One region of the Lentzea sp. NPDC003310 genome, then DNA from elsewhere that is predicted to be linked to it. Evidence: riboswitches for the same ligand, from Rfam matches in the RefSeq annotation. Region 1 holds a riboswitch; each other region holds the start of a gene.

What was found. A riboswitch is a leader RNA that binds a small molecule or an ion and turns the genes downstream of it on or off. The one in region 1 is predicted to bind glycine.
Region 2: it holds a riboswitch for glycine, as region 1 does, so the genes downstream of both, gcvH (glycine cleavage system protein GcvH) here and gcvP (aminomethyl-transferring glycine dehydrogenase) in region 1, are expected to answer to the same signal.
Region 3: it holds a riboswitch for glycine, as region 1 does, so the genes downstream of both, gcvT (glycine cleavage system aminomethyltransferase GcvT) here and gcvP (aminomethyl-transferring glycine dehydrogenase) in region 1, are expected to answer to the same signal.

The regions. Positions count from the first base shown of each region.
Region 1 covers NZ_JBEXNC010000013.1:120,159-130,043, reverse strand. The annotation lists gene ABZX02_RS26830 (DUF3224 domain-containing protein) at 1-335, shown strand, start outside; gene ABZX02_RS26825 (maleylpyruvate isomerase family mycothiol-dependent enzyme) at 338-997, shown strand; gene ABZX02_RS26820 (class I SAM-dependent methyltransferase) at 1,009-1,611, shown strand; gene ABZX02_RS26815 (hypothetical protein) at 1,624-1,806, shown strand; gene gcvP (aminomethyl-transferring glycine dehydrogenase) at 1,852-4,743, opposite strand; glycine riboswitch at 4,793-4,890, opposite strand; glycine riboswitch at 4,894-4,990, opposite strand; gene ABZX02_RS26805 (Clp protease N-terminal domain-containing protein) at 5,047-6,015, opposite strand; gene ABZX02_RS26800 (MerR family transcriptional regulator) at 6,091-6,657, opposite strand; gene ABZX02_RS26795 (bifunctional nuclease family protein) at 7,037-7,510, opposite strand; gene ABZX02_RS26790 (MerR family transcriptional regulator) at 7,662-8,207, opposite strand; gene garA (glycogen accumulation regulator GarA) at 8,256-8,714, opposite strand; gene gcvH (glycine cleavage system protein GcvH) at 8,828-9,211, opposite strand; gene ABZX02_RS26775 (CDP-alcohol phosphatidyltransferase family protein) at 9,254-9,835, opposite strand.
Region 2 covers NZ_JBEXNC010000002.1:14,430-24,314, forward strand. The annotation lists gene ABZX02_RS02705 (ABC transporter ATP-binding protein) at 1-1,113, opposite strand, end outside; gene ABZX02_RS02710 (hypothetical protein) at 1,140-2,015, opposite strand; gene ABZX02_RS02715 (ABC transporter ATP-binding protein) at 2,015-2,968, opposite strand; gene ABZX02_RS02720 (hypothetical protein) at 2,991-3,428, opposite strand; gene ABZX02_RS02725 (hypothetical protein) at 3,428-3,610, opposite strand; gene ABZX02_RS02730 (MFS transporter) at 3,958-5,406, shown strand; gene ABZX02_RS02735 (TetR/AcrR family transcriptional regulator) at 5,416-6,096, shown strand; gene ald (alanine dehydrogenase) at 6,151-7,263, opposite strand; glycine riboswitch at 7,489-7,582, shown strand; gene gcvH (glycine cleavage system protein GcvH) at 7,645-8,028, shown strand; gene ABZX02_RS02750 (L-serine ammonia-lyase) at 8,057-9,421, shown strand; gene ABZX02_RS02755 (helix-turn-helix domain-containing protein) at 9,423-9,776, opposite strand; gene ABZX02_RS02760 (LAGLIDADG family homing endonuclease) at 9,855-9,885, opposite strand, start outside.
Region 3 covers NZ_JBEXNC010000017.1:231,732-241,616, reverse strand. The annotation lists gene ABZX02_RS32620 (3-hydroxyacyl-CoA dehydrogenase NAD-binding domain-containing protein) at 1-928, opposite strand, end outside; gene ABZX02_RS32615 (acetyl-CoA C-acetyltransferase) at 932-2,134, opposite strand; gene ABZX02_RS32610 (GNAT family N-acetyltransferase) at 2,190-2,624, opposite strand; gene ABZX02_RS32605 (acyl-CoA dehydrogenase family protein) at 2,732-3,868, shown strand; gene ABZX02_RS32600 (CaiB/BaiF CoA-transferase family protein) at 3,865-4,989, shown strand; gene ABZX02_RS32595 (hypothetical protein) at 5,327-5,506, shown strand; gene ABZX02_RS32590 (transcriptional regulator) at 5,671-6,162, shown strand; gene ABZX02_RS32585 (hypothetical protein) at 6,369-6,722, shown strand; gene ABZX02_RS32580 (DUF3817 domain-containing protein) at 6,737-7,039, shown strand; glycine riboswitch at 7,085-7,175, shown strand; gene gcvT (glycine cleavage system aminomethyltransferase GcvT) at 7,364-8,458, shown strand; gene glyA (serine hydroxymethyltransferase) at 8,472-9,737, shown strand.

The DNA.
Region 1 (9,885 bases):
AGACGTGGGAAGGCCGGCCCTACGCCGACGTGGAGGGCCGCAAGCTCACCGAGGCACACGTCCAGTTCACCTACGGCGGCGAGATCAGCGGTGTCGGCAGCTGCCGGTACCTCATGTACTACGGCGAGAACGTCGCGTGGACGACCGCGATCGAGGAGGTCGTCACCGACGACGGCACGCTGGTGCTGCGGCACGTCGGCGCCTACCGGTCCGCTGTGGAGGGTACGACCGAGATCGTCGACGGCACCGGGAAGTTCCTCAACGCGCGAGGTGCGGTGACGGTGGACTGGGCGGAGGATGGCAGCGGCACCTACACCCTGGAGTACGAGGTCTGACGATGACCAACGCCCCCATCTACGACGCGGCCAAGCAGCGGATCGCCTCGCTCGTCGAGGGCCACGACCCGCAGACGCCCGTGGCGGCGACGCCCGGCTGGTCGGTCAAGGACGTGGTGGCGCACCTCGCCGGCGGTCTGCGCGACTTCGCGGACCGCCGGTTCGACGGCGTCGAGACGGGCGAGTGGGGTGAACGGCAGGTGCGCGACCGCCGCGACAACACCCTCGCCGACGCCTTCGCCGAGTGGGACGCGAACCGCGAGCTCGCCGCACCGCTCTTCGACACCCCGATGGGGCCGGTCCTGGTGTCGGAGGTGATCGCGCACGAGCACGACCTCCGCGCGGCACTGGGCGTGCCCGGCGACCGGAACGGCGTCGAGGTGCGGGCGGCGCTCGTGAAGCCGTTGCAGCAGCTCGACCAGCGGATGCGGGAGAACGACGTGCCGGCGCTGCGCATCACCCTGGAGCACGGCGACCGGGTGCTCGGGCACGGCGACCCGGCCGGGACGTTGCGGACGACGTCGTTCGAGCTGATGCGGGCCATCGGCGGACGGCGGTCGGCCGACCAGATCAAGGCTTTGGACTGGGACGGTGATCCGGACGTCTGGATCTCCTCGCTCGCGTTGTTCGGACGGCACCGGCCGGAGCCGTTCAGCGAGTAGGTTCTCCGCACGTGGGCGACTGGCTGACGGACACGCGCGACTCCTACGACACGGTGGCGACCAGCTACGCGGACCTCACCCGCGGGTTGCTCGACGACCTGCCACACCTGCGGGCAGCGTTGCGGCTGTTCGCGGAGGAGGTGCGCGGGCCGGTCGCGGACGTCGGCTGCGGGCCCGGCGACACCACCGCGCTGCTGCACGGGTACGGGGTGGACGCGTTCGGGATGGACCTCTCCCCCGGGATGATCGACCTGGCCCGGTCCTCGCATCCCGGGCTGCGGTTCGAGGTGGGCTCGATGACCGACCCGCTGCCGGGCGGGCTCGGCGGGATCCTCTGCTGGTGGTCGCTGATCCACGTGCCGGACGAGCTCGTGCCCGTGGTGTTCGGGCACTTCCGCGCCGCGCTGGCACCGGACGGCCTGCTGCAGCTGGGTTTCCACGTCGGCGACCGCACGAACCTCAAGACCTCGGGCTACGGCGGGCACCCGATGAGGGTGAACGTCCACCTGCGCCCGCCCGAGCGGGTGGCGGGGTGGCTGCGGGACGCGGGCTTCACCGTCGAGGCCCGGTGGCTGCTGGGCGACGACGGCGCGGTGCTGTTCGCGCGGGGGTGAGACCATCAGCGCGTGTCAGAGGAACAGACCTGCCAGCGCTGCGGTGAGACGGTCGAGCTGGAGACCGAGGACTTCGAGCTGTTCGAGCGGATGCACCCCGACTGCTTCCACTTCGCGTTCGAGCACGACCTGTCCCGGCCCGGCATCGGCGCCGACGAGAACTGCGGCGACGAGACCTGCCCCGTCGGAGCATGAGAAAAGGGGCGCACCCCCGAGTGCGCCCCTTTCCCGTGACTCGGATCAGCTGCTGTACGCCTCGAGCGGCGGGCAGGAGCAGACCAGGTTGCGGTCGCCCTTCGCGCCGTCGATGCGGCGGACCGGCGGCCAGATCTTCGGAGCACCGGTACCGGCCGGGTACACGGCCTCCTCGCGGGTGTACGGGTGGTTCCACTCGCCGACGGTCACGCTGGCCGCGGTGTGCGGGGCGTTGCGCAGCGGGTTGTCCTCGACGGGCCACTCGCCGGCGCCGACCTTGTCGATCTCGCGCTTGATGGCGATCATGGCGTCGATGAACCGGTCGATCTCGGCCAGGTCCTCGGACTCGGTCGGCTCGACCATCAGCGTGCCGGCGACCGGGAACGACATCGTCGGCGCGTGCAGGCCGTAGTCGGCGAGGCGCTTCGCGACGTCGTCCACCGTCACGCCGGTGGCCTTGGTGATCGGGCGCAGGTCGAGGATGCACTCGTGGGCGACGAAGCCGCCCTCGCCGGTGTAGAGGACCGGGTAGTGCTCGTCCAACCTCCGCGCCACGTAGTTCGCGGCCGCCACGGCGGTCAGGGTGGCGCGACGCAGGCCGTCGCCGCCCATCATGCGCACGTACGCCCACGAGATCGGCAGGATCGACGCGGAACCCCACGGGGCGCCGGAGATCGGGCCGACACCGGTGGCCGGGCCCGCCGTCGGCTGCAGCGGGTGGTTCGGCAGGAACGGCGCGAGGTGGGACTTCACGCCGATCGGGCCGACACCGGGGCCACCGCCGCCGTGCGGGATGCAGAACGTCTTGTGCAGGTTCAGGTGCGAGACGTCCGAGCCGAACTTGCCGTAGCGGGCCAGGCCGATCAACGCGTTGAGGTTCGCGCCGTCGACGTACACCTGGCCGCCCGCGTCGTGGACCAGGCCGCAGACCTCGCGGACGGTGTCCTCGTACACGCCGTGGGTCGACGGGTAGGTGATCATGATCGCGGCCAGGTCGTCGGCGTGCTCCGCGACGGTGGTGCGCAGGTGACCCATGTCGATGTTGCCCTTGTCGTCGCACTTCACGACGACGACGCGCATGCCGGCCATGACGGCGGACGCGGCGTTGGTGCCGTGCGCGGACGACGGGATGAGGCAGACGTCGCGAGCCTCGTTGCCGTTCGCGCGGTGGTACGCGCGGATCGCGAGCAGGCCGGCGAACTCACCCTGCGAGCCGGCGTTCGGCTGCAGCGAGACGGCGTCGTAGCCGGTGACCTCGGCGAGCCACGCCTCCAGGTCGGACACGATCTTCAGCAGCCCGGCGGCGTCCTCGACCGGCGCGAACGGGTGCAGCGTCGAGAACTCCGGCCACGTGATGGACTCCATCTCCGCGGTGGCGTTCAGCTTCATCGTGCAGGAGCCGAGCGGGATCATGCTGCGGTCCAGGGCGACGTCCTTGTCGGACAGCGCGCGCAGGTAGCGCAGCAGGGCCGTCTCCGAGCGGTGCGCGTGGAAGACCGGGTGGGTCAGGTAGTCCGAGGTGCGGCGCAGGTCGGCCGGGATGCCGTCGGCGGTGTCGGCGTCGATCGCGTCCACGTCGGCACCCGTGACACCGAACGCGTTCCACACGGCGATGACGTGCGCGCGGGTCGTCTTCTCGTCGCAGGCGATCGCGACGACGTCGGCGTCCACGAGACGGAGGTTGATGCCGGCCTCGCGGGCCTTCGCGACGACCTCGGCGGCACGACCCTCGACGCGGACCTCGACGGTGTCGAAGAACTCGCCGTGCACGACGTCCAGCCCGGCCTCGCACAGGCCCGTGGCGAGCACGGTGGCCAGGCGGTGCACGCGGGTCGCGATCGACCTCAGGCCCTCGGGACCGTGGTAGACGGCGTACATGGACGCGATCACGGCCAGCAGCACCTGCGCGGTGCAGATGTTGGACGTGGCCTTCTCACGGCGGATGTGCTGCTCGCGCGTCTGGAGCGCGAGGCGGTAGGCCAGCGAGCCGTCCGAGTCGACGGAGACGCCGACGAGACGGCCGGGCAGCTGGCGCTCCAGACCGGACCGGACGGCCATGTAACCGGCGTGCGGGCCACCGAAGCCGATCGGGACGCCGAAGCGCTGGGTGGTGCCGACGACGACGTCCGCGCCGATCTCGCCCGGCGCGCGCAGCAGCGTCAGCGCGAGCAGGTCGGCGACCACGACGGCCTGCGCACCGGCGGCGTGGATCTCCTCGATCAGCGCCTTCTGGTCGCGCACCACACCGGACGCGCCGGGGTAGGACAGCAGCACGCCGTAGAAGTCACCGCCGAGGCCCAGACCCTCGATGCCCTGCGACAGGTCGGCGACGACGATCTCGATGCCGAGCGGCTCGGCACGCGTCTCGATGACGGCGAGCGTCTGCGGCAGCGTGTCGGCGTCGACGACGAACTTGTTCGACTTGGACTTGCCGGCGCGGCGCACCAGCGTCATCGCCTCGGCGGCGGCGGTCGACTCGTCCAGCATGGACGCGTTCGCGGTCGGCAGGCCCGTCAGGTCGCCCACCATGGTCTGGAAGTTCAGCAGCGCTTCGAGGCGGCCCTGCGAGATCTCCGGCTGGTACGGCGTGTAGGCCGTGTACCAGGCGGGGCTTTCCAGGACGTTGCGCAGGATCACGCCCGGCGTCACGGTGTCGTAGTAGCCGAGACCGATCATCTGGGTCATCGGGCGGTTCTGCGACGCGAGCTCGCGCAGCTCCGCGAGCGCCTCGGTCTCGGTGGCCGGGGCGGGCAGGTCCAGCACGAGGTCGCGCTCGTGGATGGACGAAGGCACCGCGTGCTGCGCCAGCTCCTCCAGCGACCCGACGCCGATGACGTCGAGGATGCGCGCGAGTTCGGCGGGGCGCGGGCCGACGTGGCGGTCGGCGAACGGGGTGCCGTGCTCGAGAGCGGCGAGCGGAATGCGGTCCTGCGTCATCAAACGCCTCCGGGGGGCTGCGGGCACACGTGTCCTGGTGCCCTCCCCGCTCTGTCCGTACCCCGAGGGGCGCCTGAGAGGTTCACCCGTTGCGAGAACGGGCTTTCACCGTCGGCGGGATCCCTTGCGGGGATCCACTTTCCAGAGGCGTCTCACTCGGCGGTCCTGGATGCCTGAGAGGTTCCCGGGGAGGGACTTGCTCCTTCGGCGCCGGGCTCTGCGACCCGGTCTCTCCCGCCTGAGTTCAGCGACTACCCGAGAAGAATACCCGCAGGCAGCCCGGGTAGTCGCTAGGGACGCGACCTACGTCTCAGTGGCGAGACCGGCGAGCGCCGGCGCGACGGGGTCGGCGGGGTCGTCCCGCAGCGCCACGAGCAGGTGGCGGGTGCCCACCACGGCGTCCCCGCTCCGGGCCGCGACGAGCTTCGCCCGTTCCACCGCCCGTTCGACGGACCCGCCCCGGGGCAACGCCTCCAGGTCGACGCCGGCCGCGCGCAACGCCGCCGCGCCACCCGACTCGAACTCCGGCTTCAGGGTCCGGCCCGCGACCCGCACCTGCTCGTCGACCGTCAGCACCGCCGCCACCAGGTCGCGGGAGGAGAGGTCGCGCCGGGCGGCGACCGCGAGCCGTTCGGCCTCGTTGCGCACGACGGTCAGCACCGGCCCGCCCAGTCCCTGACCGCGTGCGACGAGCCGCGTCAGCCAGCGCACGTACCCGCCGCCGGACTCCCCCTCCAGCGCGCCCGCCTTGCGCAGCAACCAGACCGCGGGCGCCTCCTCGACCTCCGCGTAGGTCCGCGCGGCGTCGGCGCGCACCGCGGCAGCCGTCTCCTCGACGTCCACCCCGCGCAGGACGAACAGGTCGGCCGCACGTCCCGTGTCCTGAGCCAGCAGCGCGAGAGAGAGGTGGGTCGTGGTGAGCACGCCGTCGCCCGCTTCCGTGATCGCCGTACGGAGACACGCCTCCAGTGCGCGACTGACCGGCAGAACGGTGTCCACGCGGGCATGGTCGCAGGCGGCGTTCATCAACGCCGTGACGTCCGGATCAGCCTCGGGAACGACGCCGCCGTCGTCGCCCGCCCAGTGCTCGGTGCCGCGTGCCATCGCCTGCGCCCGCAGCGACCTCACGCCGAGCTTGCGGCCGGGACCGGTGGTGTCGATCAGCGAGATCAGCAGGTTCTCAGTGCCGAGGAAGCCGAACTCCAGGCGGAACGCGCGCTGCACTGCCGCGGCGAGGACTTTGACGACCTGCGACGAAGGGGTGTGCGTCATGACCGTGACGGTAGGGACGCCGATCGGCCACGCGCTGCTGCCGACCGGCCACCGGGGACGGCCGGTCGGCCATGATCAGCCGGTGGCGCGCTCGCGCCGGCGGCGGGTCAGCTCGTCCTCGGTCATCGGCGCGATCTCGACGCCGTCCGCACGTTCGGCCGGGAACTCGTGGATCGTGCCGGAGATCTCGCGCATCGCACCGCTCACCGCGATGCCGAACACGCCCTGACCGCCCTGCAGCAGGTCGACGACCTCCTCCGGCGAGGTGCACTCGTAGACCGTGGTGCCGTCGGAGAAGAGCGTGATCCTCGCCAGGTCCTGCACGCCGCGGCGGCGCAGGTGGTCGACCGCGACCCGGATGTTCTGCAGCGAGACGCCGGTGTCCAGCAGTCGCTTCACGACCTTGAGGACCAGGATGTCCTTGAAGGAGTACAGCCGCTGGCTGCCCGAGCCGTGCGCCATCCGCACCGTCGGGGCGACCAGCCCTGTCCTTGCCCAGTAGTCGAGCTGCCGGTACGTGATGCCCGCGATCTGGCACGCCGCGGGTCCTCGGTAACCGACGAGCTCGTCCGGCAGCGAGGAGTCCGGGAACAGTTCACCCTGCAGCCCGGATTCGGCCCTCAAGGGCGCTTCCTCGACCACGCCTGCCTCCCCTCGGAACGGCCACGAAACTCATGACCGTCAAGCCGCCGCGTCCACTCTCGCGAAGCGGCGACGTCCACTCGAGTTCGACGGTAAGACCGGTCCGATGGCAGGTCAACGCGACGCGCGGGGAGCGACGACCCTCAACCTGAGGTGGAGGGTCATACCGTCACCCGAACTAGGACGTTCAGGTGACGTTTAGTGATCGTTTAGCGAGAATAACGACCTAAAGTAGTCCTGTCGGGTGACGTCCAAACGAACGTTCGACAGCCCATACGAGACGGAGTGCGACGCACCGAAACTCACTCACAGGCGTCCCAGGCGTCGCACCGCGAGTCTGCCCCGCGACGGTGCCTATGTGTCCGCTCCGCGACAGTGCCTATGTATCCGCTCCGCGGAAGTCCTCGGGGGAGACCGAGTCGAGGAACTCGCGGAACTTCTCGACCTCGTCCTCCTGCTCGTCCGGGATGATCAGGCCGGCCTCGGCCAGCACCGACTCCTCGGCGTGGATCGGCACCCCCACGCGCAACGCCAGCGCCACCGAGTCCGAGGGCCGCGCGGACACCCGCACGTCGCCGTCGAACACGAGCTCCGCGAAGAACGTGCCCTCCTGCAGATCGGTGATCCTCACCTGTTCCAGGTTGCGCCCCAGCGCCCCGATGACGTCCTTGAGGAGGTCGTGGGTGAGCGGACGGGCCGGGCGCACGCCCTGCTGCTCCAGTGCGATCGCCGTGGCCTCGACGCTGCCGATCCAGATCGGCAGGTACCGCTCGCCCTCGGTTTCGCGCAGAAGAAGGATCGGCTGGTTCTGGGGCAGCTCCACCCGCACGCCGACGACACGCATCTCGCTCATCGGGCCTCGCCTCCCTCTTATCGTTCGGGGACGACCCGGATTCACACCCGAGCATCCCCCGGCGTACCTGTCCGACGCTACCCGCCAAGCGGGCCGAGTGCTCAATCGTTGCGGGCAGATCGTGATCAAGAAGGCACCCGCTCGCCCTAGATCAGGACTGACGCAGACCCGCCCTCACCAACAACGTGTGCAACGAGGTGAAGAGGTCGGCCAATTCCCGAACCGTCTCGGGATCTGAGAAAGATTTCAGGACGACCACCTCGTGGTCGGCCGCCGCGCGCACGGCGCGCAGGTGCTCGCGCTCGACGCCGAGCCCGGTCATCGTCCGGATCGTGCGGAGCGCGGTGATGTCGTCGGCGGTGAACCGGCCGCCGGGACCGGGGCGCAGCAGACCGTCGCGTTCCAGCTGGGAGAGCTGGTCGGCGGTGAGGCCCGTCTGGGCCAGCAGATCGATCCGCGAGACGGTGGAGGACGCGGCCGCGTCCGCACCGGCGTCGAGCTGCTCGCGGATCACCTTGAGCGGCAGGTACCTGTCGCGTTGCGCGGACAGCACGAACCGCAGCCTCTCGACGTCCGCCGCGCTGAACTGGCGGTAGCCGGAGGCGGTGCGTGCCGGGCGGACCAGCCCCTCCGCTTCCAGGAAGCGGATCTTGGAGATGGTGACGTCGGGGAACTCGGGCCGGAGCTGTGCCAGCACAGCCCCGATGCTCGACCCCCCGCGTTGTGGCCGCCCGGCCGTCACGCGTCAGGCTCCCGCGGAGCCAGGACCCGTCAGGAAGACGAGGCGGAACTTGCCGATCTGGACCTCGTCGCCGTTCGCGAGGACGGCCTGGTCGACCGGCTCGCGGTTGACGTAGGTGCCGTTGAGGCTGCCGACGTCGATGACGACGAACTCGCCGCTCTCCCGGCGGAACTCGGCGTGCCGGCGCGAGACCGTCACGTCGTCCAGGAAGATGTCGCTGTCGGGGTGGCGCCCGGCGCTCGTCGTGTCTCGGTCCAGCAGGAACCGGGAACCGGCGTTCGGACCGCGCTTGACCACGAGCAGCGCGGAACCGGCGGGAAGGGCGTCAACACCGGCAACGGCCGGCTCCTGTGCGGGCGCCTCGGCGCCGCCTTCCATCTCCTGGAGGAAGTCCGCCCGGAAGACGGAGGTCCGCTCCGGGGACTGCTCCGGCGGAACGCCTGGGCCGTCGTTCGTGCTCACCTGAGCTCTCCTCCTGCTGCTGGATCCGTCACTTCCGGTAAAACCTATCGCGTTGGGGTCACCGCCTTCAGCGCGGCTCCCCTTCCGGCCGAAGATCCGGCGAAAGATCGACGTCACTCCTTCTCCACCAGCGCCTTGTACCCGTCCGCGTCGAGCAGGCCTTCCAGCGCCTCGGGGTCGTTCAGCCGGATCTCGACCATCCAGCCCTCGCCGTACGGGTCGCTGTTCACCGAGTCGGGCGTCTGGACCAACGCGTCGTTGATCGCGACGACCTCGCCGTCGAGCGGCGAGTAGAGGTCGGAGACGCTCTTGGTCGACTCGACCTCGCCGAACGTGTCACCCGCCGCCACGGTGTGACCGACCTCGGGCAGCTGGACGAAGACCACGTCACCGAGCTGTTCCTGGGCGTAGTCGGTGATGCCGACGCGCACGGTGTTCTCGCCTGTGCTGGCGACCCACTCGTGCTCCTCGGTGTAACGAAGCTCCTCGGGAATCAACTGACTGCGCTCCTCGTGCTGAACCTGTATGGGGTGATCTTTTCACGCGACCGTGCGAGGTGTGACCCGCAGGGCCAGGAAGAACTGGTAGACGTACAGCAGCGCCGACCACAGGTAGAGCGCTCCGCCCCAGGCCGTGAACGCGTACGCGAACGGCAGGGCGACCTGCGCCCACGCCGAGTCCCCCTGCGCGAGCAGCAGCAGGGGGAAGGCGTAGAGCAGGTTGAAGGTCGCGGCCTTGCCCAGGTAGGTCACCTCGAACGGACCCCAGCCGCGTTGCCGCAGCACGAGCAGGCAGATGCCCACGACGACCTCTCGCCCCACGAGCACGAGGGCGACCCACAGCGGCACGATGTCCCTGATCACGAACGCCAGCAGCGTGCAGAACACGTAGAGGCGGTCCGCGGCGGGGTCGAGCAGCGCGCCGAGCCGGCTCATCTGGTTGAGCCAGCGCGCGAGCTTGCCGTCGAGCCAGTCGGACAGGCCCGCGAAGACGAGGACGAGCAGCGCCCAGCCGTCCGCGCGGGGTCCGAGGAGCAGGTAGAGGAAGAGCGGAACACCGGCCAGCCGCAACACGCTGAGCAGGTTCGGAATCGTCAGCAGGCGATCAGCCGGATCACGCACACCCGCACTCTAAACGAGTGACTGCGCAAGGGCTGCCGGATGGCGTCACG
Region 2 (9,885 bases), on a different contig from region 1:
CGTCTCGCCCGGCGCGACCGAGATCGTGAAGTCCCGCAGCACCGGCTCGCTGCGCGCGTACCCGAACGTCACGTCCGAGAACGAGACCCCGAGCGGACCGTCCGGCACCTCGCCGGGACCGTCCGTCACGTCCGGCTGCGAGTCGATCAGCTCGTAGACCCGCTCCACGCCGGCCCGCGCGAGCTGCGCGGACACCATCAGGCTCGACAGCAACCGCGTCGGCCCCACCAGGTTCGCCACGTACGTCGTGAACGCGAGGAACGTGCCCAGCGTGACCTGCCCGTGCAACGCGAGCCAGCCGCCCAGCCCCAGCACCGCCACCTGCCCGAGCAACGGCAGCGCCGTCACCGTGGCGAGCGGCTTCGACGACAACCGCGCGGCCCGCATCCGTTCCGCGAACAGGGACTTCGCGTGCTTCTCCAGCCGGGCCACCTCGCGCGCCTCCTGGCCGAAGCCCTTCACCACGCGGACGCCGGTGACGGTCTCCTCGACGTGCTGCGCCAGGTCGGCCGCCCGCTGCTGCGCCGACCACGTGGCGGGGAACAGCGTCAGCCTGGTGCGCCCGGCGAGCCACGCCACCAGCGGCAGCACGATCACCGCGATGATCGTCAGCGGGATCGACAGGTAGATCATCGCCGCCAGCGCGGCCACCGCGAACACCACCGTGCCGATGGCCAGCGGCGCCATCATCAGCAACGACTGCACCAGCTGCAGGTCGGTGATCGACCGCGACACGATCTGCCCGGTGCGCAGCTCGTCCTGCTTCGCGCCGTCGAGCCGCTGCACCGACGAGAACACACCCAGCCTCAGGTCGTGCTGCACGCTCAGCGCCAGCCGCCCGCCCAGGTACCGCCGCGAGAACGCCGACCCGAACGTCAGCAGCTCCAGCACGATCAACGCCACCATCAACGGCCACAACCGGTCGGTGCGGCCCGCCGTCGAGTCGTCGATCGCCGTCTTGAGCAGCAACGGCCCCGCCGCCTGCAGACCCACGCCGACGACCGCGGCGAGCACCGACAACACCACCAGTCGGGGGTGCTGCCAGCACGCTGCGGTCAGTCGGCGGATCCAGCCCTTCGTCACGGGACCCACAGTACGTTCGGGGTCCGACATAAAATCGTGACGTCAGTTACCGCAGGTCAGGTGATGTCCTTCTGGGTCATGCGCGCCCAGCCGCCACCGAACGCGGCGCCGACCCAGGCCAGGAAGATCAGGCCCGACAGCCACCACGCCTGCGCGCCACCGGCACCCGCGACGACCCGCAGCCAGTAGACGCCCTCGTCGGGGATGACGCCCGCGTCGGCCAGGAACAGGTCGACCGCGACGGACCCGGTCAGCCCGTTCACCGACCCGTTCGGCAGGAACCCGACCGCGGTCTCCGGCACGCCCGCGATGCGCAGGCCGAGCTGCAGCGCGTTCTCGATCACCAGGAAGTACATGATCAGCAGCACGACCACGCCGGCGGAGTTCGAGATCAGCGCCCCGAGGCCGACGCCGAACATCGTCATGAGGATCGAGGCCAGCACGCAGACCAGCGCGAGCATCGCCCAGCCGCCCGCGTCGGGCATCTGGCCGGACTTGCTGGTGAGCACGATGCCGAGCGCGGTGAACCCGATGATCGCCAGGCCGTAGATCGCGCCCCACAGCGCGTAGACCATCAGCTTGGCCGCCATCGCGTGCACCCGCGACGGCGCCGTGAGGAACGTCGTCGTGATCGTGCGCGAGCCGACCTCGTTCGCCACCGCCAGCGCACCGAAGATCAACGGGAACAGCGTGGCCAGGTTGATCGTCCGGCCGATGCCGAGCACGCCGAACTTCCACTGGTCCGGCGTCACGCCGAGCGCGTCCGAGAGCTGCTCCGCCTCCGACGAGGAGAAGACCTCGACGAACGACTGGCCGAGCAGACCGGACAGCAGCCCGCCGCCCAGCGCGATCAGCACGGTCGGGATGAGCAGCGCCCACCACAGCGTGGTCGTCGTGGTCTTGCGGAGCTCTGCCTGCACGAGGTTGCCCATCAGGCCCAACCACCCTGTTGCTGCTGGTACGGAGCCGGCGCGGGCGCGGCGTACTGGCCGCTGGTGAGCCGGAAGAAGATCTGCTCCAGGTCGGCCTGCTCCTCCTGGATGCCGTACACGGACACGCCCGCGCGCAACGCGGCGTCCGCGACGTGCTTGGAGTCCACTCCGGACACCGCGAGACGGCCGTCCGGCAGCTGTTCGAGGCCGTGGACGCCCTCCGCCTGCAACGCCGTCGCGAGCGCGCCGATGTCCGACGGCTGCACGAAGACGCGGCGCTGTTGCTGCTGGCGCAGGTGGTCCAGCGGGCCGTAGTACATCGTCTGCCCGCGCGAGACGATCACGACCTGGTCCACGGTCTGCTCGACCTCGGCCAGCAGGTGGCTGGAGATCAGCACGGTGCGGCCCATGCGCGCGAACGACTGCAGGAAGTTCCGCAGCCACGCGATGCCCTCGGGGTCGAGGCCGTTCGCCGGTTCGTCGAGGACGAGCACCTGCGGGTCGCCGAGCAGCGCGGTGGCGACGGCCATCCGCTGCTTCATGCCCAGCGAGAACCCGCCGACGTTGCGGTCGGCGGCACCGGAGAGGCCGACCAGTCCGAGGACCTGGTCGGCCTGCGCGTCCGGAACGCCGATCGCCGCCGCGTAGACGCGCAGGTGGTTGCGCGCCGTCCGGTTCGGGTGGAAGCCCTGCGCCTCCAGCACCGCGCCCACCACGCGGGCGGGGTGACCGAGCTGGTGGAACGGCCTCCCGTTGATCGTCGCCGTGCCGCTCGTCGGCTTCACGAGCCCCAGCAGCATTCGCAGGGTCGTCGTCTTGCCGGCGCCGTTCGGGCCGAGGAAGCCCGTCACGCTGCCGGGTGACACGGTGAAGCTCAGGTTCTGCACCGCGGTCACCGGACCGAACTGCTTGGTCAGGTTCTGCACCGCGATGAGGCCGCTGCCGTCATGCATGCGGCCCATCCTGCCTGATGGATCAGTCCGGCAAGGCGTGCTTGGGACGAGTCACGACGGGTGCGCGGTGCACCACCGGGTGTTCGGCGGTCAAGATCGGCAGCTCGGTGGTCATCTCGGCCGGTGTCTCCTCCGGCAGTTCGATAACACCTGATCGAGTGAAGGGGTTGCGCAACGGCCGCCGCCGTTCGCGGTGCGGCAGGCCCTCGCCGATCAGGTGCTGGTGCGCCATGTTCCAGATCTGGCAAGGCCACCGGCGGCGGCGCAGCCAGCCGGGACAGGCCTTGCAGCGGCCGTCCTCGTCGGGCTGGTGGACCGTGAGCAGGAGCCGCCAGCCGTCCGCGAGGCGGTGGATCTCCGCTCGGGCCAACGGGACCAGCGCCTCGGCCTCACCGTGCTCCGCGACCTTGTCCAGCAGTGCCAGGCGTTGCAGCACCGCGTCGCGCAGGGTCTCGTCCATCACATCTTCGCCGTGGCCTGGTCGAGCAGAGAGCCCAACCGGCGGGTCTGGGTGGCGGACATCACAGCGGTCTCGCCCGGTGGCGTGACCAGCAGGACCCGGTCGTTCTCCACCAGAACGGTCATCGACCTGTCACGACCGAACGGGTCGTGGCAGTGGATCCATCCCTGTGGTTCAGCCATGGAATCTCCCTTCGAGGGACACCCGACTCCGTCTTCATCGGCCGAAGCCCCTGCTCGCCGCACCGCGCGATCGGGAATTCACTCGTTTGCTGGACGGGCCGGACACGGGCAGTGGTCCACTCGGGGAAACTTTTGGGTCGCGTTTCGGCGGGGGTGCTGGGCGCGCTCGGCCAAAGCCCGCTATATTTGGTGACGGCGGCCCCGCTCCCAGTGACCCCCAGGCTGGTTGAGCGCGGCCGCCCTTTCTTTTCTCCCCGTCTGTTCCTCTTCTGTTCCGAGCGAAAACCGCTTGCGCCCTGCGGTCTCGTACGCTGTAAGTTCCTCGTACACCGTAAGGGGGAGGAACGATGACTTCGACGACCGAGAAGGCCGTGGTGCACCCGCACCCGCAACGCTGGGCCGTGCTCGGCGTGCTGTGCCTGTCCGTGATGGTCGTGGTGCTGGACAACACCGTGCTCAACGTGGCGATCCCGTCCATCTCCACGGGCTTGGACGCGAGCACCGCCGACATCCAGTGGATGATCAACGCCTACTCGCTCGCACTGGCGGGTCTGCTGCTCACGACGGGCTCGTTGAGCGACAGGTTCGGCCGCAAGCGCGCTCTGCTGGCCGGCCTGGTGCTGTTCGGCACGGGCAGCGCGGTGGCGGCGTACGCGGGGTCGTCCGAGGCGTTGATCGCGGCCCGCGGCTTCATGGGCATCGGCGCCGCCGTGCTGATGCCGGGCACGCTCGCCGTGCTCATGCAGTTGTTCGACGACAAGGAGCGCCCCAAGGCCATCGGCATCTGGGCCGCCGTCACGAGTCTCGGGTTCGCAGCGGGGCCGGTGATCGGCGGCGCGCTGATCAAGCACTTCTGGTGGGGCTCGGTGTTCCTGATCAACGTGCCGGTGGCGCTGCTCGCGATCGCCGCCGTCGCGTTCCTGGTGCCGGAGTCGAAGGACCCGACCGTGCGCAGGCCCGACGTGCTCGGCTCGGTGCTGTCGATCGTCGGCATGGTGTCGATCGTGTACGCGGTGATCGAGGTGCCGGAGCACGGGTTCGGCTCGGCCGAGTTCGGCGTGCCGGTCACGATCGGCCTGGTCGCCATGACCGGGTTCGCCCTGTGGGAACGGCACACCGCCGACCCGATGCTCGACCTCGGGTTCTTCCGGAACCGGCGGTTCACCGGCGCGGTCGCCTCGGGTGTGCTGGCCGCGTTCGGCATGGCCGGCTCGCTCTTCCTGCTGACGCAGCACCTCCAGGGCGTGCTCGGCTACAGCCCGCTGGAGGCCGGCGTGCGCGTGGCGCCGATGGCGATCGCGTTGCTCGTCACCAGCAACACGCTGGGACAGCTCGTCGTCAAGCTCGGTGCGGGCCGCGCGATGCTGCTCGGCATGACGGTCGTCGCGGCCGGTGTGCTGCTGCTGTCGATCGGCGAGACCTACCCGCCGACGCTCGCCGGCCTGGTCCTCATCGGCGTCGGAGTCGGGGTGTCGCAACCGGTCGCGGTGAACGCGCTGATGGGTTCGATCCCGCCGGAACGCGCCGGCATCGCGTCCGGGTTGTCGGGCACGTTGACGGAACTGGGTTCCTCGTTCGGCATCGCGGTGCTCGGCGCACTTCTGTCGGCGCGATTCGTGGCCTCGCTGCCGGACGGCGTTCCCGGCCGGTCGTTGAGCGAGGCGCTGCACAGCGGCGCGGACGTCGCGGTCGTGCGGGAGGCGTTCTCGAACGGCATGAGCGTGAGCCTCGTGATCGGCGCGGTCGCCGTGTTTATGGGAGGTGTTGTGGCCAGCGTGTTGCTGCGGCGTGCCTAGGATCGCGATGTGGAGAGCGTGTGGTTCGGCAAGCCCAGGCCCGGCAGCGGCCAGCCCCTCGGCCTGAGCCGGGAGGCCATCGTCCGCAAGGCGATGGAGATGCTGGACGCCGACGGCCTGGCGAAGCTGTCCATGCGCAAGCTCGCGGCGGCGCTCGGCGCGGCGCCCATGTCGCTGTACTGGCACGTGCCGACGAAGGACGCGCTGATCGAGCTCTGCCTCGACGAGGTCTACGGCGAGTTCCCGCTGCCGGGCCCGGACGACGACTGGGAGACGGCGGTGCGCGGGATGATGCACGCGATGCGTCATCTCGCGCACAAGCACCCGTGGTGGATCCGCGGTCAGGGCGAGTTCAACAGCATCGGCCCCAAGGCCGTGGCGATGAGCGACGCGATGCTCACGACCATGCTGGGGGCCGGCCTGTCGCTGGGCGCGGCGGCGCAGTCGATCTCGACGATCTCCAGCTTCGCCGTGGGGTACTCGATCGCGGAGGTCAACTTCGTCGCCCGCGGTGGGATGGACTCGCCCCCGCCCGACCTGGCGAAGATCGCCGACCTGCACCGGGAGAAGCACCCGAACTACGTGAAGATGCTGGACGTGCAGGAGATCTGGACGCTCGAGGGGCAGTTCGAGTTCGGGCTGGACTGCGTGATCGACGGCATCAAGGCGCGCGTCGCCGCCCTCAGATAGGCGAAACCCCCGCAGCGATTCACGCGTGCGGGGGCTTCCTCATTCAGTTGGCTTTCAGATCACGGACTCGAGCGGCGTGTGCGGCAGGCCGGTCGCCTCGGCCACCGGGCCGTTGGTCAGCTTGCCGGCGTGCGCGTTGAGGCCCAGGGCGAGCGAACGGTCGTCCTTGAGCGCCTTCTCCCAGCCCTTGTCGGCCAGCGCGACCGCGTACGGCAGCGTCACGTTGGTCAGCGCGTAGGTCGAGGTGCGCGGCACGGCGCCCGGCATGTTCGCGACGCAGTAGAACACCGAGTTGTGGACCTCGTAGGTCGGCTCGGCGTGCGTGGTGGCGCGCGAGTCCTCGAAGCAACCGCCCTGGTCGATCGCGATGTCGACGAGCACCGAGCCCGGCTTCATCTCGGCGACCAGCGCGTTCGAGACCAGCTTCGGCGCGGCGGCACCGGGGACGAGCACGGCGCCGATGACCAGGTCGGCCTCGCGGACGGCCTGCTCGATCGCGAACGAGTTCGACGCGAGCGTGCGCAGGCGGCCCTGGAACTGGGCGTCGATCTGGCGCAGGCGGTCGACGTTGGTGTCGAGGATCTGCACGTCCGCGCCCATGCCGACGGCGATCGTGGCGGCGTTGATGCCCGCCACGCCGCCGCCGATCACGACCACGCGGGCCGGGGCGACACCGGGGACGCCACCGGGCAGCACGCCGCGGCCGCCGGAGGGCTTCATCAGGATGAACGCGCCGACCTGCGGGGCGAGCCTGCCCGCGACCTCGGACATCGGGGCGAGCAGCGGCAGCGCGCGGTTCGGCAGCTGCACGGTCTCGTACGCGATGGCCGTCGTGCCGGACGCGAGCAGCGCCTCGGTCAGCGGCTTGTCGGCGGCGAGGTGCAGGTACGTGAAGAGGGTCTGGCCGGCGCGCAGGCGGGGGTACTCCTCCGCGATCGGCTCCTTGACCTTGAGGACCATGTCACCCTCGGCCCAGACGTCGTCGGCCGACGCGAGGATCTTCGCGCCCGCGGCGAGGTACTCCTCGTCGGTGATCGCGGAGCCCAGACCGGCGCCCTGCTCGACGAACACGTCGTGCCCGCGGCTCGTCAGCTCGTGCGCACCGGCAGGGGTGAGAGCGACGCGGTACTCGTGGTTCTTGATCTCGCGGGGAACTGCGATCCGCACGATGACTCCTCCGTTCGGTGGCCGACATCTCACAATGTGGGGCAGTCGGAAGGTCATGTCACTGTGCGGATCGCACTATCCGGGCACCCCGCGATTGTTCACTTGGGACAGAGCGACCTGAGCGTGGTTCGCGTTCCACTCGACGGTCTCGCGTTGACACTCGGCGGGGGCCGCACATAGCGTTCGGCCCGGACAACTGAACACCGGCCGCGGCGCGCGAGCGCCAGAACCCGCGTGGGAGAGACCTCGACGAGCGCAGTCGGGGCGCCGAAGGGGCAAGCTCCCGCACACTCTCAGGCAGCAAGACCACTCGGGGTAGGCAACTCTGCACGGCGGAGGGGGCGCAAGTTTCCTGCATCCGTCACAGCCAGAGGAGTCGCCGTGGAGTTCCCCGACAACCTGCTCTACACCGTCGAGCACGAGTGGGTCGACTGGACGCCGGGTACCCAGGACCCGCTGACCTGCGGAATCACCGAGTACGCCGCCGACGCCCTCGGCGACATCGTGTACGTGCAGCTGCCCGAGGTCGGTGCCAAGGTCGTCACCAACGCCGTCTGCGGCGAGCTCGAGTCCACCAAGTCCGTCAGTGACCTGTTCTCGCCCGTCACCGGCGAGGTCATCGAGGTCAACGACGCCGTCGTCCAGGACCCGGCGATCGTCAACAGCGACCCGTACGGCGAGGGCTGGCTGTTCAAGGTCCGCGTCGACTCGGCGGAGAACCTGCTCACCGCGGCGAAGTACGCCGAGCTCACCAACACTGACTGACCGCCCCACCACCACGAAGGACTGATCAGTGGCGATCAGCGTTTTCGACCTGTTCTCCGTCGGCATCGGACCGTCGAGCTCCCACACCGTCGGCCCGATGCGCGCGGCCGCGATGTTCGTCGACAAGCTCGGCGACCGCCTGTCCACAGTGGACCGCGTGCACGTCCAGCTGTTCGGCTCGCTCGGCGCCACCGGGCACGGCCACGGCAGCCCCAAGGCCGTGTTCCTCGGCCTGGAGGGCAACCTCCCCGAGGAGGTCGACCCGTCCGTCGCGGCGGAACGCGTCGAGGAGATCATCTCCGGCGGCCGGCTGAAGCTCGGCGGCACGCACGAGATCGGCTTCACGCACGACCGCGACCTCGTCATGCACCGCCGCAAGTCACTCCCGTTGCACCCCAACGGGATGAGCTTCGAGGCGTTCAGCGGCGGCAAGCCGGTCGAGCACGCCGTCTACTACTCGATCGGCGGCGGCTTCGTCGTCGACGAGAACGCGAGCGGCACCGACCGGATCAAGCCGGACACCACGCCGTTGCCGCACCCGTTCCTGACCGGCGACCAGCTCCTCGCGCGCTGCCGCGAGACCGGCCTGTCGATCAGCGAGATCATGATGGCCAACGAGCTGTCGTGGCGCACGGAAACCGAGGTGCGGGAAGGACTCCTGCACATCTGGCACGTCATGCAGGAGTGCGTCGAACGCGGCTGCACCGAGCACGGCACCCTGCCCGGCGGCCTGAAGGTCCGCCGCCGCGCCGCCGAGATGCGCAAGCGCTTGGAGAGCGAGCACTTCGTCACCGACCCGCTGCGGGTCATGGACTGGGTCACGCTCTTCGCGCTCGCGGTCAACGAGGAGAACGCGGCGGGCGGCCGCGTCGTCACCGCGCCGACCAACGGCGCGGCCGGCATCGTCCCGGCGGTCCTGCACTACTACACGAAGTTCGTGCCGGGAGCGAACGACGACGGCGTGGTCAGGTTCCTGCTCACGGCGGGCGCGATCGGCGTGCTGTTCAAGGAGAACGCCTCGATCTCCGGCGCCGAGGTCGGCTGCCAGGGCGAGGTCGGCTCGGCCTGCTCGATGGCCGCGGGCGGCCTGGCCGAGGTGCTCGGCGGCACCCCGGAACAGGTCGAGAACGCCGCCGAGATCGCCATGGAGCACAACCTGGGCCTCACGTGCGACCCGATCGGCGGCCTGGTGCAGATCCCGTGCATCGAGCGCAACGCCGTCGCGTCCATCAAGGCCATCACGGCGGTGCGGATGGCGTTGCGGGGCGACGGCTCGCACTTCGTGTCGCTCGACAAGGTCATCAAGACCATGCGCGACACCGGCAAGGACATGTCGGTGAAGTACAAGGAAACCGCTCGCGGCGGACTCGCCGTGAACGTGATCGAGTGCTGACTCAGCGAGCGTCGTAGGCGGCCTGCGCCGCCAGCACCTCGGGCATGCGCGCCTCCAGCAGTTGGATGAGCGCGAGCAGCCTGTCCGCCGTCTCGCGCCCGAGCGGCGTCAGGCTGTAGTCGACACGCGGCGGGTTCGTGTTCTGGGCTTCCCGGTGCACGAGCCCGTCGCGTTCGAGCGCCTGCAACGTCTGGGACAGCATCTTCTCGCTGACCCCGTCGACGCGGCGGCGCAGTTCGTTGAACCTCAGCGGGCCGTCCACGAGCACGCCCAGCGTGAGGCCGCCCCACCTGCCCGTGACGTGCTCCAGCGTGGGACGTGACGGGCACGCCTTCGCGAACACGTTGTAGTCCATGACGGCATCATAGCTGGTCAAAACGCTAACTGATAGTAAGTGTGAGAGCTCTCCACGTCAGGGAGAGCTCTCACACCGTCAGAACGGCCAGTCCGCGTTCCGGCCCGCC
Region 3 (9,885 bases), on a different contig from region 1:
GCTTGGCCACGCGCTTGCCCGTGGCGGACGCACGGCCGTTGACCTCGTTGAGGTTGAACCAGAACGCGGTGATCATGTTCTTGGAGACCTGACCGGAGGCCAGCTCCACGAAGTAGCGGCCCTCGATCTTCAGCGCCGTGTCGAAGTCGACGTACGCGCCCTCGACGGCCGTCGCCATGATCTTCTCCGGCGCCGGGTACACGCCGTGCGACTTCTTCGAGAGCACGGCCGGGGCCGCCGCCAGCAGGCCGTAGCTGTTGGGGTCGCCGAACTTCAGGTCCGGCACGCCCGCGCCCTGCACGTCCCACGGCTGCGACGGCGCCGGGTTCGCCTTGATCCACGCGATCGCCTCGGAGATCAGCTCCTCGCGCGTGTCCACGACCTGGTGCACGATCCCGGCCTGCAGCGCGCGTTCCGGCCGCAGCTGCTTGCCCTCCATGAGCAACGGCAACGCCTTCTGCACGCCGAGCAGCCGCACCATGCGCGTGACGCCACCGCCGCCGGGCAGCAGGCCGAGCGTCGCCTCGGGCAGGCCGACGCGGATGCTGTTGTCGTTCAGCAGGATCCGGCGGTGCGCGGCGAGCGCGATCTCGAACCCGCCGCCGAGCGCGGTGCCGTTGATCGCGGCCACGACCGGTTTGCCGAGCTTCTCCAGCCGGCGCAGCTGCGACTTGAGCTCCTCCACGCCTTCCAGCGCCTGCGAGGCGTTCTCCGGCGTGATCGCGATCAGCACGTTGAGGTCGCCACCCGCGAAGAAGGTCTTCTTGGCGGACGTGATGACCACGCCGGTGATGTCGTCGGCTTCGAGCTTCGAGACCGCGTCGCCCATCAGCTCGCGGTACTCGTCGTTCATGACGTTGGCGGAGCCGGACATGTCCATCGTCAGGGTGACGATGCCGTCCGCGTCCTTGTCGTAGTGGAACGGCATGCCTCAGACCCTCTCGATGATCGTCGCGATACCCATGCCGCCGCCCACGCACAACGTGGCGAGGCCGCGCCGCAGGTCCCGGCGCTCCAGCTCGTCGAGCAGCGTGCCGAGGATCATGCAGCCGGTGGCGCCCAGCGGGTGGCCCAGCGCGATCGCGCCGCCGTTGACGTTGACCTTGTCCTCCGGGATGTCCATGTCCCGCAGGAACTTCAGCACGACCGACGAGAACGCCTCGTTGACCTCGAACAGGTCGATGTCCTCGACCGAGAGGCCCGCCTTGTCCAGAGCCTTGCGGGCGGACGGCGCCGGTCCGGTCAGCATGATCGTCGGCTCGGTGCCCACGACGGCCACGGAGACGATCCGGGCGCGCGGCGTGAGGCCGAGGGACTGGCCGGCCGCCGCCGACCCGATCAGCATGGCCGCGGCGCCGTCGACGATCTGCGACGAGTTGCCCGGCGTGTGCACGTGGCTGATGCGCTCGACGGTCGGGTACCGGTCGATCGCGACGGTGTCGTAGCCGAGGTCGCCGTGGAACTGGAAGCTCGGCTTGAGCTTCCCGAGCGAGTCCACAGTGGAGTCGGGACGGATCGTCTCGTCCTCCTTGAGCACCACCGTGCCGTTCTGGTCGACGACCGGTACGACCGAGCGCTCGAACCAGCCGTTCTTCTGCGCCTCGAACGCGCGGGCGTGCGACCGGGCGGCCCACGCGTCGACGTCCGTGCGGGAGAAGCCCTCCAGCGTCGCGATCAGGTCGGCCGAGACGCCCTGCGGCACGAACGACAGGTCGAAGTTCGTCTGCGGGTCGATCGCCCACGCGCCGCCGTCCGAGCCCATCGGCACGCGTGACATCGACTCGACGCCGCCCGCGACCACCAGGTCCTCGAACCCGGACGCGACCTTGGCCGCGGCGAGGTTCACCGACTCGAGGCCGGACGCGCAGAACCGGTTGAGCTGCACCCCGGCCGGGCGCTGGTCCCACCCGGCGGCCAGCACGGCGGTGCGGGCGATGTCGCCGCCCTGCTCACCGAGCGGGGACACGACGCCGAGCACGACGTCGTCCACCGCCGAGGTGTCGAGGGAGTTGCGTTCGGACAGCGCGCGCAGCACACCGGCGGCCAGCTCGACGGGCTTGACGCTGTGCAGCGACCCGCGCTTCCCCTTGCCACGCGGCGTGCGCACCGCGTCGAAGATCAAGGCTTCGCTCATGACACCACGCTAGGCCCGCTCCCGGGACCTGGCCATGACCGTGGAGGGTGACCGATTAGCTCACCCGGAACTCCATGTGCTCCGGCTCGTCGACGTCCACGAACCCCATGCGCCGGTAGAGCCGCCGCGCGGGCTCGTTGTCGTCGTACACGCGCAGCCGCACGAGCTTCCAGCCCTCGCCGGCCGCTGCCGTCAGCACGGCCCTGACCAGCGCCTCCCCGACGCCGCGGCCGCGATGCGAGGACCGCACCCACATCGAGTACAGCTCCAGGCCGCCCGGCGTCTCCGCCGCGCCGACCAGTCCGGCGGGCTCCGGGGCGAGCGCGACGAACTTCAGCCCGCGCCCGACGGACTCCCGCCAGTCGGCCTCGGTGTAGGCCTGCTCACGGGCCAGCGTCGACCCGAACCCGCCGGGGTCGGAGGCCAGCGCCTCGAGGCGGACGTCCCGCCAGAGCGTCCAGGCGTCCGGCGTGAGCTGCTGGATCTGCATACCGGGCAGTCTGACCGATCGGGGTGGGAATTTCGCTCAGTTTTTCGGGTGACGACCTGGCGCGGCGGTCATGGCGTGGACCACCGCCCGGTGGTTTCGTGGACCGCATGGCAGAGCGTCGATCGCGGTGGATGGACAGCGACCTGGACCAGTTGCGGCAGCTCGCGCGCACGTTCTTCGAGAAGGAGGTCACGCCGAACGCCGAACGCTTCGCCGAGCAGAAGCAGGTCGACCGCGACCTCTGGACCAAGGCCGGCGAGCTCGGGCTGCTGTGCCTGAGCATCCCCGAGGAGTACGGCGGCGGTGGCGGCACGTTCGCGCACGAGGCCGTGCTGCTGGAGGAGCAGGCCCGCGCCGGCGACAGCGCGTGGGGCAACAGCGTGCACAGCGGCATCGTCGCCCACTACCTCAACTCCTACGGCACCGAGGACCAGAAGCGGCGCTGGCTGCCGAAGCTCGCGTCCGGCGAGTACGTCGGCGCGATCGCGATGACCGAACCCGGCGCGGGCTCCGACCTCCAGGGCATCCGCACGAAGGCCATCAGGGACGGCGACGAGTACGTCATCAACGGCTCGAAGACGTTTATCACCAACGGTGCGCTCGCCGATCTCGTCATCGTGGTCGCCAAGACCGACCCCGCGCAGGGCGCCACCGGCATCTCCCTGCTCGTCGTCGAGAACGACATCCGGCGCGGCCGCGTGCTCGACAAGGTCGGCATGAAGGGCCAGGACACCGCCGAGCTGTTCTTCGACGACGTGCGCGTGCCGGCCGCGAACCTCCTCGGCGGCCAAGAAGGGCTCGGGTTCATCCAGCTCATGCAGCAGCTGCCGCAGGAACGCCTGATCATCGGCGTCTGCTGCATCGCGGGCATCGAGGCCGCGACGGAGCTGACGCTGAGGTACGTGAAGGAGCGCCAGGCGTTCGGCAAGGAGCTGATCAAGTTCCAGAACACCCGGTTCAAGCTCGCCGAGTGCGCCACCGAGGCGGCCGTGACCAGGGCGTTCATCGACGAGTGCATCGAGAAGCACCTGAAGGGCGAACTGGACGTGCCGACCGCCGCGATGGCGAAGTGGTGGGCGAGCGACCGGCTGAGCAAGGTGGTCGACGAGTGCGTGCAGCTCTTCGGCGGCTACGGCTACATGACCGAGTACCCGATCGCGCGTGCCTGGTCCGACGCCCGCGTCCAGCGGATCTACGGCGGCACGAACGAGATCATGAAGGAAATCATCGCGAGGTCCTTGTGAGCGGCCCGCTGGCAGGACTTCGGGTCGTCGAACTGGCGGGACTCGCGCCCGCGCCGTTCGGTGCCATGGTGCTCGCCGACCTGGGCGCCGACGTCGTCCAGGTGCACAAGCCGGGGAGTCACCCGGCCGTCCCCGGCGACTTCCTCACCCGCGGCCGGCGGTCGATCGCGATCGACACCCGCAAGCCCGAGGGCGCCGAGCTGGTGCTGGGCCTGGTCGAGCGCTCGGACGTGCTGATCGAGGGCTTCCGGCCGGGCGTCACCGAACGGCTGGGCATCGGCCCCGCCCAGGCCCTCGCCCGCAACCCGCGCCTTGTATATGGGCGCATGACCGGTTGGGGGCAGGACGGGCCGCTGGCCGACCGGGCGGGCCACGACATCAACTACATCGCCGTGGCGGGCGCTCTGGAGCCGTTGGGACGGGCCGGCGGGCCGCCGTCGTTCCCCATCAACCTGCTCGGCGACTTCGGCGGGGGAGGGCTGCTGCTCGCCCTCGGCGTGCTGGCCGCGCTGTACGAACGGGAGCGCTCCGGACGCGGCCAGGTCGTCGACACGGCCATGGTCGACGGCGCGGCGCTGCTGACGACGTTCCTGCACGGCATGCGGTCCGCGGGCCTGTGGTCCGGCGGGCGCGGCGAGAACATGCTCGACGGCGGGGTGCCGTTCTACGACGTCTACGAGGCGGCCGACGGCAGGTACGTGGCGATCGGCGCGCTGGAGGAGAAGTTCTACGCCGACCTGGTCCGCGTGCTGGGCCTGCAGGAGGCGCCGAGTCGCAACGACCCGGCGAACTGGCCCGAGCTGCGCGAGCGCATCGCGGCGGCGGTGAAGACCCGGCCGCGGGACGAGTGGGCGGACCTGGCGCGGGACACGGACGCGTGCCTGGCGCCGGTGCTGACCCCGGCCGAGGCGGCGGTTCACCCGTACAACGCCGCCCGAGACACTTTCGTGGACGTGTCCGGGGTGGCCCACCCGGCTCCGGCGCCCCGCTTCGACCGCACTCCGGCGGCCGTTCCGACGCCCCCGGTCCCGCCGGGGACGAACACCGCGGAAGTGCTTGCCGACATGGGTGTGGCAGAGGACCGGATTATGGAACTGAGGCGGTCTGGAGTAATTGGATGAATGGTCGGGTGCGTATTAAAGGCGCCACGACGGCGTGACGGTGCGTGATCGGGCACGGTCGGCATCCGGGTGAGCCCCGGTGCAACAGTCCTTCTTCCAAGCTGTGGGATGCGAGGGTGTCCGTGTTCACCTCGTGCCCAGGACATCGGCGCTGCTGAGGCCCGTCTTTAGCCGCCATTCGGGTGACATTGGACGTCGTGCAGGCGTGCGTCCCTGGCGGATCCTGTGACGAGTTTGGCGTGGTCGTTGTTCATCGGCCGGGTGAATGAGGGACCATGACGGGTGACACGGGCGGTCGGCCGCCCGACCGGTGAACGACACGGACGGAGAGGTACCTGTGAACCTCAAGAAGGTGCTAGTGCTGGCGGGCGTCGCGCTGGTGCTGTTCCTCCTGATCACCCAGCCCGAGCAGTCCGCTTCGGCGGTGCAGCAGGTCCTCGGCTGGCTGCGTCAGGGCGCGGAGTCGATCATCACCTTCGTCCGCAGCCTCTTCGGGACGGCCACCCCGCTCAGCTAGTCACGGACGGTGATCTTCAGCCCTCCGCGTTGCGCCGGACGGGTGGAATGAGGCCAATCACGCACTGGTAACGGGTGTTCTGGGGATTCAGGGTCTGGCGATTGTCAGACCTACCGAATACCTTCCGCTGCAATGGCCGATCCCCGACCGACGAGGAGGCATTGATGGTCGAGGACTCCGGGGTCCACGAGCTGTTGCAGCAGTGGGCGGCTGAACGGTCTGACGACGCAGAGATGCAGGAGGTGAACCGGATCAAGAACGCGTGGCTCGCGGAGGCTCCCCCCTCGGCGCCCGGCATCCCCGTGCAGCGGGGAGGCAGGAGTGGGTCGCGTGGCTTGGTCAAGGTCGACTCGGCGGATCCGGCCTACGTGGCCGCGATGCGCAAGCGGGCGCCGGAGGCACCCGAGGCACTGCTCGCCGCCGCGGCGAGCTACTGGCAGCTGGTGGGCGACGTCGCCGAGGCCGAGCAGTGGTGGGACGCGGGCATCAGCCCGTTGGACCAGCGCGCGCTCGACTACCGCGCGGCCGGCCTCACGCCTGCCGACCTCGGGAGGCGCCTGGGACCGATGACGGTTCTCCAGCACCTTCGTCGTGGCTCCGCCGCGGCCTGGTGCGTCGCACGTCTGCAGAGGCAGCGCCGGGACGGCGTGGCGTAGTAGCGGAACGGGCTGTCGGAGGCGGCAGCCCTGTATCCACTCGTTGAACGGGCACGCGCGTCCGTGCGGGGCGCGCTCGCCGAACGTTCGTCCGCCGTGTTCCTCAGCTGAGGGCCGAGGCCCTCACACCCCACGGGGTGGCCTCCATCAGGAGGCCTCACCCAAGTAGTCTTGAGGTCGTGCGCGGCCTCCTTACCCCCCAACGTGTGCTGATCGCGCTCGCCTGTCTGGCGGCGTTGATCGTCTGTTGCGGGCTCGCCTGGTGGCAGTGGCAGCGCTTCGAGTCCGCCAGCGGCACGTTCCAGAACCTCGGGTACGTGCTCCAGTGGCCGCTCTTCGGCCTCTTCCCCCTCTTCATGGTGTGGCGCTTCCGCAAGCTCGCGCGCGAACGCCGTGACGAGGCTCTCTCACCCGAGCCGGTTGCAGCCGCTCCTTCGCCGGTAAGTACGGTTGTCGCCGTCAAACCCGCGCCTGTCGAGCAGTTCGACGATGACGAAGACGCGGAGCTCGCGGCCTACAACCGCATGCTCGCGGACCTCAACGCGCGGGACGGTCGTTGAGCGAAGGCGGGCAGATGAAGGGTGCGTTGACCCGGTTCAGGGTCATGGCTTACGTGGTCGGAGTCTTCCTGCTGCTCCTGGTCGTGGCGATGGTGCTCAAGTACGCCGCGGACATGGGTGGCGCGATGAAGGTCGTCGGCCCGATCCACGGCTTCCTCTACGCCATCTACCTGGTGCTTTCGGTCGACCTGGCGCTGAAGCTCCGGTGGTCGATCAAGGGCACCCTGCTGGTGCTGCTCGCCGGCACGATCCCGTTCCTGTCCTTCTGGGCGGAGCGCAAGGTGGTCGAGAAGACCGCTCAGGGCGTGCCGTTGTGACGTTTGGCCTGCTAGCGTCTGGGGCTACCAACTGAACACGGCCGTCGATGTCGCGCGGGAGAGCTCCCTTGAGTGGGAGCACCGTAGGAGCAACTCCTCCCCGGAATCTCTCAGGTACAGGTACCGCGCGACGCAGGCAACTCTGAAAAGCAGGCTGCTCGGCAGCCTCGCCCACGGTGCAAACCACTGCGGTGGTGAAGCTCTCAGGCTCATGACAGAGGGGGAGGCTCGCTCTAGTGAGGAGTCTCCGATGGACCGTGTCATTCTTCTGATGCCTCAGCCGGCCGCGTCCGGCTCTTCGGCGCACCCTGGAGGAGCGTTCTGATGTCCCGCCTCACGCCTCTGAACGCCGAGCACGAGCAGCTCGGCGCGATGTTCACCGACTTCGCGGGCTGGCGGATGCCGCTGCGCTACTCGTCCGAGCTCGCGGAGCACCACGCCGTGCGCCAGACCGCGGGCCTGTTCGACCTCACGCACATGGGTGAGATCGTGCTGACCGGTCCGCAGGCGGGGGAGGCCCTCGACTTCGCGCTCGTCGGCCACATCTCCGCGCTCGCGGTCGGCAAGGCGCGCTACACGATGATCACGCAGGCCGACGGCGGCGTGATCGACGACCTGATCGTGTACCGCCTCGGCGACGAGGAGTTCATGGTCGTCGCGAACGCCTCCAACGCTTCAGTGGTGGCTGAAGCACTGGTCGAGCGCGCCGCCGGGTTCGACACCGTCGTCACCGACAAGTCCACGGACTACGCGCTGATCGCGATCCAGGGCCCGAAGTCGGTCGAGATCCTTTCGGGCCTCACCGACACGGACCTCTCGACGGTCAAGTACTACGCCTCCTACCCCTCCACGGTCGCCGGCGTCGACGCGCTGCTCGCCCGCACCGGCTACACCGGCGAGGAGGGCTTCGAGCTGTTCGTCGCGCCCGCCGACGCGTCCGCCGTGTGGGCAGCGCTGCTCGAGGCCGGGCAGGCGCACGAGCTCAAGCCGTGCGGTCTCGGCTGCCGCGACACGCTGCGCCTCGAAGCCGGGATGCCCTTGTACGGCAACGAGCTCACGACGTCGCTCACGCCCTACAACGCGAACCTCGGCCGCGTCGTGAAGCTCGACAAGCCGGGCGACTTCGTGGGCCGCGACGCGCTCGCCAAGGTCGCCGAGTCCGGTGTGGACTCGGTCCTGGTCGGGCTGAAGACCCCCGAGCGCCGTGCCCCGCGCCACGGGTACGCGGTGCTGAACGGCGACGAGGTCGTGGGCGAGGTGACGTCGGGCGCGCTGTCCCCGACCCTCGGCTATTCCGTCGCCATGGCCTACGTGACCAAGGCCAGTGCCGAGCCGGGCACCCAGTTGCTGGTGGACGTCCGCGGCAAGAAGCAGCCGGTCGAGGTCGTCGCACTTCCGTTCTACAAGCGCGCCAAGTAGGGAGTTCTTCCAGATGTCCGACCAGTTCAACGCTTCCCTCGCGGAGTACGACCCCGAGGTCGCCGAGGCCGTCGCGGCCGAGCTGGCGCGCCAGCAGGGCACGCTCGAGATGATCGCCTCGGAGAACTTCACGCCCGTGTCGGTCCTGCAGGCGCAGGGCTCGGTGCTGACGAACAAGTACGCCGAGGGCTACCCCGGCCGCCGCTACTACGGCGGCTGCGAGCACGTGGACGTCGTCGAGCGCCTCGCCATCGAGCGCATCAAGTCGCTCTTCGGCGCGGGCTTCGCGAACGTGCAGCCGCACTCGGGCGCGCAGGCCAACGCGGCCGCGATGTTCGCGCTGCTCCAGCCCGGCGACACGATCCTCGGCCTGGACCTCGCGCACGGCGGTCACCTGACCCACGGCATGCGGATCAACTTCTCCGGCAAGCTCTACAACGTCGTGCCGTACCACGTCGCCGACTCCGACGGCCGTGTCGACATGGCCGAGGTCGAGCGCCTGGCGCAGGAGCACCGCCCGAAGCTGATCGTCGCGGGCTGGTCCGCCTACCCGCGCCAGCTGGACTTCGCCGAGTTCCGCCGCATCGCGGACTCGGTCGAGGCCTACCTGATGGTCGACATGGCGCACTTCGCCGGCCTCGTCGCCGCCGGTCTGCACCCGTCGCCCGTGCCGCACGCGCACGTCACGACGACCACGACCCACAAGACCCTCGGCGGTCCGCGTGGTGGCGTGATCCTGTCGAACGAGGCCGACATCGCCAAGAAGATCAACTCGGCGGTGTTCCCCGGCCAGCAGGGCGGCCCGCTGGAGCACGTGATCGCGGCCAAGGCCGTGGCGTTCAAGCACGCCGCCTCGCCGGAGTTCGCCGACCGCCAGCGCCGCACGCTGGAGGGCTCGCGGATCCTCGCCGACCGCCTCTCGCAGGCGGACGTCGCCGAGGCCGGCGTGAAGGTCCTCACCGGCGGCACGGACGTGCACCTGGTCCTGGTCGACCTGGTGAACTCCGAGCTCGACGGCAAGCAGGCCGAGGACGTCCTGCACCAGATCGGCATCACGGTCAACCGCAACGCCGTTCCCAATGACCCGCGTCCGCCGATGGTGACGTCCGGTCTGCGGATCGGCACGCCGGCGCTCGCCACCCGCGGGTTCGGCGAGGTGGACTTCACCGAGGTCGCCGACGTGATCGCGGAGGCCCTGAAGCCGGGTGCGGCGCTCGACGAGCTGCGCGCCCGCGTCGAGGTGCTGGCGGCCAAGCACCCGCTGTACTCCACGCTCTGACGCACTGACGACGAAGGGCGCCACCGGGACTTCCCGGTGGCGCCCTTCGCGTTCTGCGTCCCTGGAGCGAAACGACGGGAACCCCGGCCCCTTCCCCAGGGCCGGGGTGTCACCGTGTCAGGGTGATGTGTGTCTCAGATGGACCGTC